Regions from separate parts of the Glutamicibacter sp. HZAU genome, predicted to be linked through region 1. Evidence: riboswitches for the same ligand, from Rfam matches in the RefSeq annotation. Region 1 holds a riboswitch; the other holds the start of a gene.

Region 1 (5,663 bases):
ATCGGCTTCGGCGCCAACTACGTTTCGCATGCCGCAAGCTGGATGCCGCCAGGACCGATCTTCGCGGTCTTCGCCGGCGGGGCCTGCTTGAGCCTGCCGGCTACCGCGGACAACTTCACCGGGGTGCTGCTGGCCGGCGGCGGGACGATGGTCTTCAGCATGCTGCTGATGCTGGGCCTCTCGCTGCGCAAAGCGAACCTGCGCCACACCCTGGGCTCCGGATTCACCTGGGTTCCCAGTGCCCGGGCCATGCCGGAGTCGCTGCAGATGGGCTCGGGCGTGCTGCTCGCTGCAGTCATCGCCTGCCTGGTCGGCGACGGCCACTGGTACTGGGCCAGCCTCGGCGCGATCGCTGCGGTCACCGGCATCGATGCCTATGCGCGCGTGGCCCGCGGGCTGCAGCGCTGCGTTGGCACCTGCCTTGGCGTGGCGCTGGCCGCCGTAGTATTCGCCTTCGATTCCCCGCTCTGGGTGATCCTGGCCGCCGCGCTGGTCTCGCAGTTCATCATCGAGCTGGTGATCCTGCGCAACTATGCGGTGGGCATGGTCTTCATGACCGTCTCCGCGCTGCTGATGGTCCACCTGGTCAGCCCGGAACCGCCCTCGTCGCTGCTCATCGACCGGATTTCCATGACGGTGCTCGGCGCCGCTGTGGGTGCGGCGCAGAGCATTATCATTTCCTCGATCGTTTCCCGCCGCCAGCGCAGCTGAACGGCGGAAGCCGCTACTGATGCCCGGTGATCACCTGCGCTTCGAGCTTGCCGGCTTCGATGGAGATGTGGCGGGCCAATGCCAGCTCCGGTGCTGCGAGCTGTTCGGGCTGGTTGGGCGCCAGGCGCAGCTCCACGGTAATGATCCGCCAATCCAGATGCGGGTGCCGGTTGTCCTGCTCGGCACGCAAGCCCACCTGGACTATGAACTGCAGGGCAGTGCTGGCGGAATCGAAGCGGTAGGCCGCGCGCAGCCCCCGGTCATCACGCATCCAGTCGGGCAAGTCCGCCGGCACCTGGCCGGATTCGATGCGCGGCAATGGACCCGTTGATGCCATGGTTCTTTCCTCCTGCGGCAGCTGTTCGAAGGTAGCCAGCGCTTGCTGGCTGAACCAATGATGGCATTGATCCTGCAGGCGGCAATAGCGATCCCAGCGAGCACGCAGAAAGGCCCCGGCATCTGCTTCAGATGCCGGGGCCTGGACTGTGCAGCCGGTGCGGGCGCGGCTACTGGTGCACGTCTTCGGTAACCTTCGGGGCAGCTTCCTGCTCGTGATTGGCGAAAGACTTCGCGTCACGGTAGGCGGCCGCCTCGTAGCGTTCATGCGCCACCTTCGCCAGGTGCGCGGCGCGCAGCTGCTGGTGCTTCGGGTTGCGACGGATGTACAGGTAGCCGGCGCCCAGGACCAGGAACCAGGCCGGGGTGATCAGCAGGGCGGTGAAGGTATCGGCCTGGGTGGTCAGCGCCCAGATGATGAAGCCGAAGAAGCCGAGCACCACGTACGGCATGATAATTCCGCCTGGCACCTTGAACTTCGAGGCATCGTGCAGGTGCGGGCGGCGGGCCCGGAAGACCAGGTAGCTGAGCAGGATGATGGTCCACACGAACATGAAGCACAGGGCCGAGACGGTGGTGACCAAGGTGAAGGCGCCCATCACCGAGTCGCCGCTGTAGAGCAGGGCGACGCCGGCCAGCAGGAACATGCAGGAGAACATCAGCGCGTTCTTCGGAACCTTGCGCCCGGAGAGCTTGGCGAAGCTCTTCGGGGCATCGCCTTCCATGGACAGGCCGCGCAGCATCCGCGAGGTGGAGTAGATGCCGGAGTTGGCGCTGGAGGTGGCGGAGGTGAGCACCACGAAGTTGATGATGCCCGCGGCGCCGGCCAGGCCGGCCAGGGCGAACATGCCCACGAACGGGGAGTTCTCCGCGGAGAACAGGTTCCACGGCTCGACCATCATCAGGATCAGCAGGGCGCCGACATAGAAGAACAGGATGCGCACGGGAATCGAGTTGATCGCCTTGGGCAGGGTCTTTTCCGGATCCTTGGTCTCGGCTGCGGTGGTGCCCACCAGCTCGATGCCCACGAAGGCGAACACTGCAATCTGGAAGCCGGCGACGAAGCCCATGAAGCCGGTGGGGAACATGCCGCCGTGCGCCCACAGGTTGGCGAAGGAGGAGGTCGTGCCGTCGTGCTGGAAGCCGGTGATGATCATGACCAGGCCGACCACGATCAGGGCGCCGATGGCGACGATCTTGATCAGCGCGAACCAGAATTCGGTTTCGCCGAAGGCCTTCACGGTGGCCAGATTCAGCACCAGCAGCAGTGCGATGCAGGCCAAAGCCGGGATCCACAACGGGAGGTCGCCCCACCAGAAGGCGACATAGTGGGCGATGGCCACCACATCGGCAATGCCGGTGACCACCCAGCAGAACCAGTAGGTCCAGCCGGTGAAGAATGCCGCCCATGGGCCCAACAGGTCGCCGGCGAAATCGGCGAAAGTCTTGTATTCGAGGTTGCTCAGCAGCAGCTCGCCCATGGCGCGCATGACGAAGAAGAGCATGAAGCCGATGATCATGTAGACGAAGATGACCGACGGGCCGGCGACCGAAATCGTCTTGCCGGAGCCCATGAACAGGCCGGTGCCGATCGCGCCGCCAATGGCGATCAGCTGGATGTGTCGATTGGAGAGCCCGCGCTCGAGAGTGGGGCCAGAACTGGTGGGACTCATGCTGGTTGCCTTCCAGGAGTGTGGCGTGACGCCCCGAAGCTGATCTGCCTCCAAGCCGGGTTGGCTTGGAGTGCAGTCTCGCTTCGATGAACACTTCCGTTTCGGAGCAGTCCAGCAGGCTTGCCGGGCACGCTGCGCAAAGAGCAGGGACCAGGCCAGCCAAGGGGAGTACCTCGAATCCGGTGCGCTCGGTGCGGCACTGTTCTTGGTCCCTCCCCAATCTGTATGTCGACCTGAGAGTTTTCACTTCGGCCCGATTACTGGGCGAAGCTTGCTCCTTCGGTGAGTGCGGCCGTACCGCACTGCTTTCCAGATTTGCCTAGTCGTGGCGGTACGGGTGCCTGAGAGTTTCCCGGGGAGGAAATTGCTCCTACGGCGCCCGCCCGTGGTGTGGGCGGGTCTCTCCCGCCACGCATCAGCGGCATATGTGGTGATTGCCATCACAGTATGCGCAGAAACTTCAACGTGGCGCAAATCGCATTTTCATATTTCGCACCCCGTTAATCCGCATGGCTAGGCGATTCACGAGAAATATGAGGCGAAATATTGCGTTGGGGCTTTCGTAATGATTCGCATCCGGCGATCTCCCGCTCCGGGAATGCACAGCACGGATCTCCGCCTCCCACGCCGTAGGCCACCGGTATGACGAAGGCCATGGGCAAAACCCCTGGGACATGCAGCGCAATTTCTCACGCGGCACGCCCCAGGGGTTGTTCCCGGCTGGTGCTAGTGCTTTCCGAAACGGCGCAGCCGCAGCGAGTTGAGCACCACCAGCACGGAGCTGGCTGCCATGGCTGCACCCGCGATCATCGGGTTGAGCAGGCCCAAGGCCGCCACGGGGATGCCCGCGGTGTTGTAGGCGAAGGCCCAGAACAGGTTCATCTTGATCGTGGACAGGGTCTTGGTCGACAGGTCGATGGCCTGGGTGACCTGGTGCAGGTTATTGCCCATCAGGGTGATGTCGGCGGCCTCGATGGCCACATCGGTGCCCGAGCCCATGGCGATGCCCAGGTCAGCTTGGGCCAGTGCCGGCGCATCGTTCACGCCGTCGCCCACCATGGCCACGACCTTGCCCTGCTCCTGCAGTGAGCTGATCGCCTTGGCCTTGTCGGCTGGGAAGACGCCGGCGAAGACATCTTCGTCCTTGATGCCAACCTGCGCAGCCACCTCGGCGGCCACGGACTTGTTATCGCCGGTCAGCAGCACGACGCGCAGGCCGCGATCCTGGAGTTCGGCAATGGCCTTCGCGGAGCTGTCCTTGATCTTGTCTGCTACCGAGATCACTGCCTGGAACTGCCGGTCCACCGCGACCAGAATGGCGGTCGCGCCGGCCTGCTCGGCCTCGTGGAGCATCTGCCGGGCGGATTCGTCCAGCGTCACGCCCTGGGATTCGAGCCACGAGGGGCGCCCGACAACCACCAGCTGGGTGCCGACGGTGCCCTTCACGCCGCCGCCGGGATCCGAGTCGAATCCGCTCGCTTCGGGCAGCGGGCCCAGCTCGGCTGCCGCCTTGGCGATGGCCTGGGCAATGGGGTGCTCGGAGTGGTGCTCCACCGCGCCGGCCAGGGCCAGGGCCTCATTGGCATCGACGCCTTCAATGGCTTTCGTGCCCTGGTGGGCCATCACGCCGGTGGTCACGGTGCCGGTCTTGTCCAGCACGATGGTGTCCAACTTGCGGGTATCTTCCAGCACCTGCGGGCCGCGGATCAGGATGCCCATTTGCGCGCCGCGGCCGGTGCCGACCAGCAGGCCGATCGGGGTGGCCAGGCCCAAGGCGCACGGGCAGGCGATGACCAGCACGGCCACGGCGGCGGTGAAGGCCTGGTAGGTATCGCCGCTGGCGAAGAACCAGATCACGAACGTGAGCAGCGCGATGGCCAGCACGATCGGCACGAAGACCGCGGAAATCCGGTCGGCCAAGCGGGCAATCGGCGCCTTGCCCGACTGGGCTTCGGAGACCAGCCGGCCCATCTGGGCCAAGGTGGTGTCCTCGCCGACCCGGGTCGCCTCGATGACCAGCCGGCCGGAGGTGTTCAGGGTCGCGCCGGTGACCTCATCCCCGGGACCGGCTTTCTGCGGTACCGATTCGCCGGTGAGCAGCGAGGTGTCCACGGCGCTGGCGCCGTCGATGACCACGCCGTCGGTGGCGATCTTCTCGCCGGGGCGCACCACGAAATGCTCCCCGATCTGCACCTGCCCGGCAGGGATCTTCACTTCCTTGCCGTCGCGCAGCACCACCGCGTCCTTGGCGCCCAGGTTCAGCAGCGACTTCAGCGCATCGGAGGCCGAGGACTTGGCCCGGTGCTCCAGGAAGCGACCGAGCAGCAGCAGTGTGGCCACGACGCCGGCGGTTTCGAAGTAGAGCGCATGCTCGGACATCGGCATGCCGATGTGGGCGGTCATTTGCGGATCGAGGATCAGCTGCACCGCGGAGAAGAAGTAGGCGGCGAGCACGCCGAGGGACACCAGGGTGTCCATGGTCGAGGCCAGGTGCCGCGCGTTGACTGCCGCGGCCTTGTGGAAGGGCCACGCGCCGTAGAAGACCACGGGAGTGGCCAGCGCGAAGGCGGCCCAGCCCCAGTGCGGGAACTGCGCTGCGGGGATCATGGAAATGATGAACAGCGGGATGGTGAAGACCGCGGAGATGACCAGGCGGCGCAGCAGGTGGCTGGGCACCAGGTGCTCGTGCCCGCCGTGCTCATGCTCCGAAGGCCCATGTCCGCCATGTCCCTGGTGGTCCGAACCGGCTGGCTTCGGCGGGTGCTTGAGCGAGGCGGTGTAGCCGGCGGCTTGCACCGTCTCGATCAGCGTTTCATCGGTGACCTCGGCGGGCACCTGGACCTTGGCGGTTTCCAAGGGAAGGTTCACCGTGGCGCTGACGCCGGGCAGCTTGCCCAGTTTTCGTTCCACCCGGTTCACGCACGAGGCGCAGGTCATCCCTTG
Region 2 (5,663 bases), on a different contig from region 1:
TGAGCATGATCTTCGGGAAGACCTTCTTCGGGTTCTTGGTTTCCTCCACCAGGTTCAGCGAGTCCTCGAAGCCCACCATGGCGAAGAATGCAATGGCGGTGCCCATGGTCACGGCGGCGAAGACGCTGCGGTCGGTCGGGGTCTCGAAGACCACCAGGGGGGAGATGTCTCCGTGGCCCGAAGCGATCACGGCGAAGCCGATGCCGATGATCGCGGCCATGATGGCCAGCGACACGACGGTCAGGAAGAGGTTGAACTTCACGCTCTCGCCGACGCCGCGGAAGTTGATGATCGCGAGGATGACGATCACCGCAATAGCCGCCCACATGCCCGCTTCAGGCGTGTTGGGAACGCCCTCGACGAACTGGCCGATGCCAATCAGCAGGTTCCGCCCGACCAGGGTGGCCGAGGTGGCGGCGCTGGTAATGCCGGAGCGGGCAACGGTGAAGGCCACCAGGAAGGTCACGAAGTGGATGCCGAACGCCTTGTGGATGTACAGGGCGGCACCTGCTGCGTGCGGGTACTTGGTGACCAGTTCGAGGTAGCTGAAGGCGGTGGGGGTCGCGATCGCGAAGGCGATCAGGAACGGCAGCTACGCGGCTCCACCCACCTGGCCGGCAACCTTGCCGGTAATGGCGAAAATGCCGGCGCCGATGATATCGCCCATGATGAGGAATAGCAGCAGCTTCGGGCCAATCACCCGGTGGAGTTCTGTTTCTTTGCCGTCGGTAACGGCCGTGTCACTGTTCACAGTCATGCGATCAAGATCATCTCCTTCAAATTTGTAGGCAAACCTTACAACTTTAGGGTCAGCGCATGAAGTGGGCAAACCGGGCTCTGAGCTGGCTCGCAGAATCGCGGGACGAATGGCATTATTACGTCGGCGAGTGGCTTAATCGCTTCAAAGGTGTGAGCTGACCTACCTATATGCTGGGTGGTGGACAGCATGTGGAACCTTCGGGAAATGGGAGCACTGCGGTTAGGGTTGGTTGTTGAGGAACAAGCACTTTAAGGATTTAGATGCAATCGGTGATCACTGAGGATTTCGCGCCCCTGGCCCAGGCTTTGGAAGCGCGTGCCGCTGAGGAAGAAGGCTACTCGGCGCAGCTGGCCGTATACCACCGCGGAGAACTGGTGCTCAGCCACACCGTCGGAGAGCACCTCTCGGGCGACGCGTTGACCTGTGTTTTCTCCTGTACCAAGGGCCTGGGCGCGCTGGTCGTGGCACTGCTCGTGCAAGATGGCCTGATTGATCCGAATGCGCCCATGGCCACCTACTGGCCTGAATTCGGCGAGAACGGGAAATCCAGGCTCACCGTCGGCGAGGTGCTCAGCCACCAGGCCGGCGTGCTGGGCGTTCCCGGGGGCGTGCCCAGCAAGATCCTCCTGGACTCCGCCGAGTACGCCAAGGTGCTCGCTTCCATGCCCAGTGTCTGGCCGCTGGGGCAGAATATCGTCGGCTACCACGCGATCACCATGGGCGTGCTCATGGAAGAACTGGTCCGCCGGGTCACCGGCAAGGAGCTCAAGGAGGTCTTCGAGGAGCGCATCCGCAAGCCGCTGGGCGCCGAGGCCTACATCGGCCAGGACCCAGCGCTGGAATCGCGCTACCGCGATGTGCTGCCAGCTGCCGAAGCTGCCACCGGATTCTTCGACCCGTTTTCCCCGGCCGGACTGGCGGTGAATTCGGCCTCCGGGTTCGCGCTGGAAACTGGCCCGGTCTACAACTGGCACGAACTGGCCAATGCGCCGCAGGTGCGCGAACTGGGCCCGGCATCCATGGGAGCGGTGGCCAACGCCCACGGCCTGGCCGCCATCTATGCCGCCTCCTTCGGTGCAGTTCCGGCACTGGGAACCACGCGCGGATTCCTTTCCGCCGACACCTGGTCCCAGGTATCCACCGAACTGGTCTACGGCCATGACCGGACCAATGGACTGTTGCAGGCCTTCGCCCTCGGATTCATGAAGGCCACTGCGCGCAATAATTACGGCTCGATTTTCGCCTACGGCCATGACGGTGCGAACTCCTCGCTGGCCTTCGCCGATCCGGCCCACCAGCTGGGCTTCGGATTCATCCCCTCGCGCAATGAAGGTCTCAAGGAGACCTCCACCGGGGTGAAGCTCAGCCAGCTGGCGCGCCAGCTGATCATGCAGAAGAACATGGCGGCCCAGGCTGCCGGCAACAACGCATAGCCGCCCCACCGGGCAAGGAACGAAGCAGGAGCGAAGTGAAGAAGTTTGTGGCACTGGGTGACTCGTTCACCGAAGGCGTTGGCGACGCGGATCCGGTCCGCCCTAACCAGGTGCGCGGCTGGGCGGACCGGGTGGCCGAGGTGCTCTGCGCCGAAGGAGAATGGGAATACGCCAATCTGGCCGTGCGCGGCAAGAAGATCGGCCAGGTGATCAACCAGCAGCTGGACCAGGCCCTTGCGTTGGCCCCGGATCTGGTCTCCATCTACGCCGGCGGCAACGACATCCTGCGGCCCAAGGCCGACCTGGATGCGCTGATGCGCGGCTATGCCGGCATGGTGCGCCGCTTTTCCGAAGCCGGAAGCACGGTGTTGCTGTTCACCGGTTTCGACACCGTGGACTCGCCGCTGTTCTCCAAGACCCGTCCGCGCACTGCCATCTACAACGAGAAGGTCCGCGAAATCGCGGACGAATACGGTGCGCTGATCGCCGACTACTGGCGATGGCGCGAATTCTCTGACCTGCGCTACTGGGCGCCGGACCGGCTGCACATGAACGAGCTGGGCCACACGCTGATGGCCTCCAAGGTCCTGGACGTGCTCGGCGCCGGGCAGATCACCAAGGAGAACTGGTCTGCGAAGATCCAGCAGCCGTCGCTGCCGGAGCTGGCGGTGAACTCGCGCGGCGAGAAACTGAAGCAGGAATTGGGCTGGGCCAGGGAGCATTTGGCTCCGTGGATCAAGCGACGGCTCACCGGCACCTCATCGGGAGATTCCTTATCAGCGAAGTATCCCGATTACATCCGTTTAACTGCAGGCGCAAACTGAACGCGTTTATGACTTTTCCTGCCACCGTTCCTGTTTGACGTTGGGGGCGAGGCGGGTAACATGGTGGTGTGCTGCAGGTCTCCGGCCGGCAGCACACGCCATAGACGGATGGCGGGAGAGTCCCGTTCACACCATGGACGGGCGCCGTAGGAGCAATTCCTCCCCAGGAAACTCTCAGGCACCCGTACCGCCATCATGAGGCAACTCTGGAAAGAAACCGGCCCGTTCCGGTTCACCGAAGGTGCAAGTACCCGGCTTGGTTTGCTGGATGCGTAAAACTCTCAGGTTATGCAACAGGGATGGGGAGGTAAAAAGACCTTCCTTTGGCATGCGCCAAGACAGATCCCATGGAGATACCCGCACCATGACCATCACGCAGACTTCGGCACCAGCGAATACTGAATTCGTCTCCCGCCATATCGGCCCGCGTCCTTCCGACGTTGCCACCATGCTTCAGAGCCTGGGCTACGACAGCCTGGAAGCACTGATCGACACCGCCGTTCCGGCAGATATCCGCCAGGACTCCGCACTGGATATCCCTGATGCGCTGAGCGAAACCGAAGCCTTGGCCCACCTGCGTGCGCTTGCCTCGAAGAACGTCATGAAGACCCAGATGATCGGCCAGGGCTTCTACGACACCATCACCCCAGCCGTAATCCGCCGCAACATCGTGGAAAATCCTGCCTGGTACACCGCCTACACCCCGTACCAGCCGGAAATCTCCCAGGGCCGCCTCGAAGCCCTGCTGAACTTCCAGACCATGGTCATGGACCTGACCGGCCTGCCGATCGCCAACGCTTCGCTGCTGGACGAATCCTCGGCCGCCGCCGAAGCAGTGCTGATGATGCGCCGCGCCAACAAGAAGAAGGCCAAGGGCAAGACCGTCCTGGACTCCAAGATCTTCCCGCAGACCTTGAAGGTCGTGCAGGGCCGCGCCGACGCGCTGGGCTTCGAGATCGAGGTCGCCGACCTGTCCGCAGGCCTGCCCGAGGGCGACATCTCCGGCATCGTGCTGCAGCAGCCGGGCAATGACGGCTCGATCGCCGACCACGCCTCGATCATCGCCGCCGCCAAGGAAGCCGGCGCCATGGTGACCGTGATCGCCGACCTGCTGTCGCTGACCATGATCACCCCTCCGGGCGAGCAGGGCGCCGACATCGCCGTGGGCAACACCCAGCGCTTCGGCGTGCCGCTGTTCTTCGGCGGACCGCACGCAGCCTACATGGCTGTTGCCGATGGCCTGACCCGCTCCATGCCAGGCCGCCTGGTGGGCGTCTCGGCCGATGACGCTGGCGTTCCCGCCTACCGCCTGGCGCTGCAGACCCGCGAGCAGCACATCCGCCGCGAGAAGGCCACCTCCAACATCTGCACCGCGCAGGCCCTGCTGGCCATCTGCGCATCGATGTACGCCGTCTACCACGGCCCAGCCGGCCTGAAGCAGATCGCAACCCGTGCCAACAACCACGCCCGCGTGATCGCCAGCTCGCTGGTCGCAGGCGGCTTCACCCTGGCCTCGGATACCTTCTTCGACACCGTTGTGGTGAACGTCGAGAACGCCGATGCCATCATCGCCAAGGCCGTCGAAGCAGGCATCAACCTGCGCAAGGTCGGCGAAACCCAAGTGGGCATCTCCACCGACGAAACCACCACCTCCGCCGTGGTCAAGACCCTGCTTGAGGTCTTCGGTGCGGAACTCTCGGCTCCGGAAGGCTTCGAGCTGCCCGAGTCGATGGTGCGCACCAGCGACTTCATGACCCACCCGATCTTCAACTCGATCTCCTCCGAGACCCAGATGATGCGCTACCTGCGCCGCCTCTCGGATCGCGACCTGGCGCTGGACCGCACCATGATCCCGCTGGGCTCGTGCACCATGAAGCTGAACTCGGCCGCCGAGATGGAATCCATCACCTGGCCTGAATTCGCATCCATCCACCCCTACGCACCTGCCGCGCAGACCGCCGGCTGGCGCGAGCTGATCACCGACCTGGAAGGCCGCCTGACCGCCATCACCGGCTACGCAGGCGTCTCCATCCAGCCGAACGCCGGCTCGCAGGGCGAGTACGCCGGCCTGCTGGCCATCTCGGACTACCACCGTTCGCGCGGCGAAAGCCAGCGCGACCTGTGCCTGATCCCTGCATCGGCGCACGGCACCAATGCCGCTTCGGCGGTGCTGGCAGGCATGCGCGTGGTCGTCGTGAAGACCGCGGCCGATGGCACCATCGACGCCAATGACCTGGATGCCAAGATCGAGGCCAACAAGGACGTCCTTGCCGCCATCATGATCACCTACCCATCCACCCACGGTGTCTACGACGCCGACGTGCGCGAGGTCTGCGACAAGGTCCACGCCGCCGGCGGCCAGGTGTACATCGACGGCGCGAACATGAACGCCATGGTGGGCCTGGCCCAGCCGGGCAAGTTCGGCGGCGACGTGTCGCACCTGAACCTGCACAAGACCTTCTGCATCCCGCACGGCGGCGGCGGTCCGGGCGTTGGCCCGATCGGCGTAGGCGAGCACCTGCTGCCGTTCCTGCCAGGCGACGCCTCCGGCACCTACTCCGAGCGCGACGGCGTGCCGGTCGTGGCAACCGCCTTCGGCTCGGCCGGCGTGCTGCCGATCTCCTGGGCCTACATCGCGATGATGGG

Evidence for each region. Region 1 has a riboswitch for glycine ahead of cycA (D-serine/D-alanine/glycine transporter). Riboswitches for the same ligand answer to the same signal wherever they lie in the genome.
Region 2: linked by a shared signal. The riboswitch ahead of gcvP (aminomethyl-transferring glycine dehydrogenase) and the one ahead of cycA (D-serine/D-alanine/glycine transporter) in region 1 are both predicted to bind glycine.

The regions. Positions count from the first base shown of each region.
Region 1 covers NZ_SCKZ01000001.1:342,041-347,703, reverse strand. Annotated here, with positions in the region: gene EKH49_RS01625 (FUSC family protein) at 1-711, shown strand, start outside; gene EKH49_RS16475 (4a-hydroxytetrahydrobiopterin dehydratase) at 725-1,048, opposite strand; gene cycA (D-serine/D-alanine/glycine transporter) at 1,218-2,720, opposite strand; glycine riboswitch at 3,040-3,138, opposite strand; gene EKH49_RS01610 (heavy metal translocating P-type ATPase) at 3,447-5,663, opposite strand, start outside.
Region 2 covers NZ_SCKZ01000008.1:32,963-38,625, forward strand. Annotated here, with positions in the region: gene EKH49_RS13185 (APC family permease) at 1-592, opposite strand, end outside; gene EKH49_RS17120 (hypothetical protein) at 593-757, opposite strand; gene EKH49_RS13190 (serine hydrolase domain-containing protein) at 1,021-2,193, shown strand; gene EKH49_RS13195 (SGNH/GDSL hydrolase family protein) at 2,229-3,017, shown strand; glycine riboswitch at 3,120-3,217, shown strand; gene gcvP (aminomethyl-transferring glycine dehydrogenase) at 3,382-5,663, shown strand, end outside.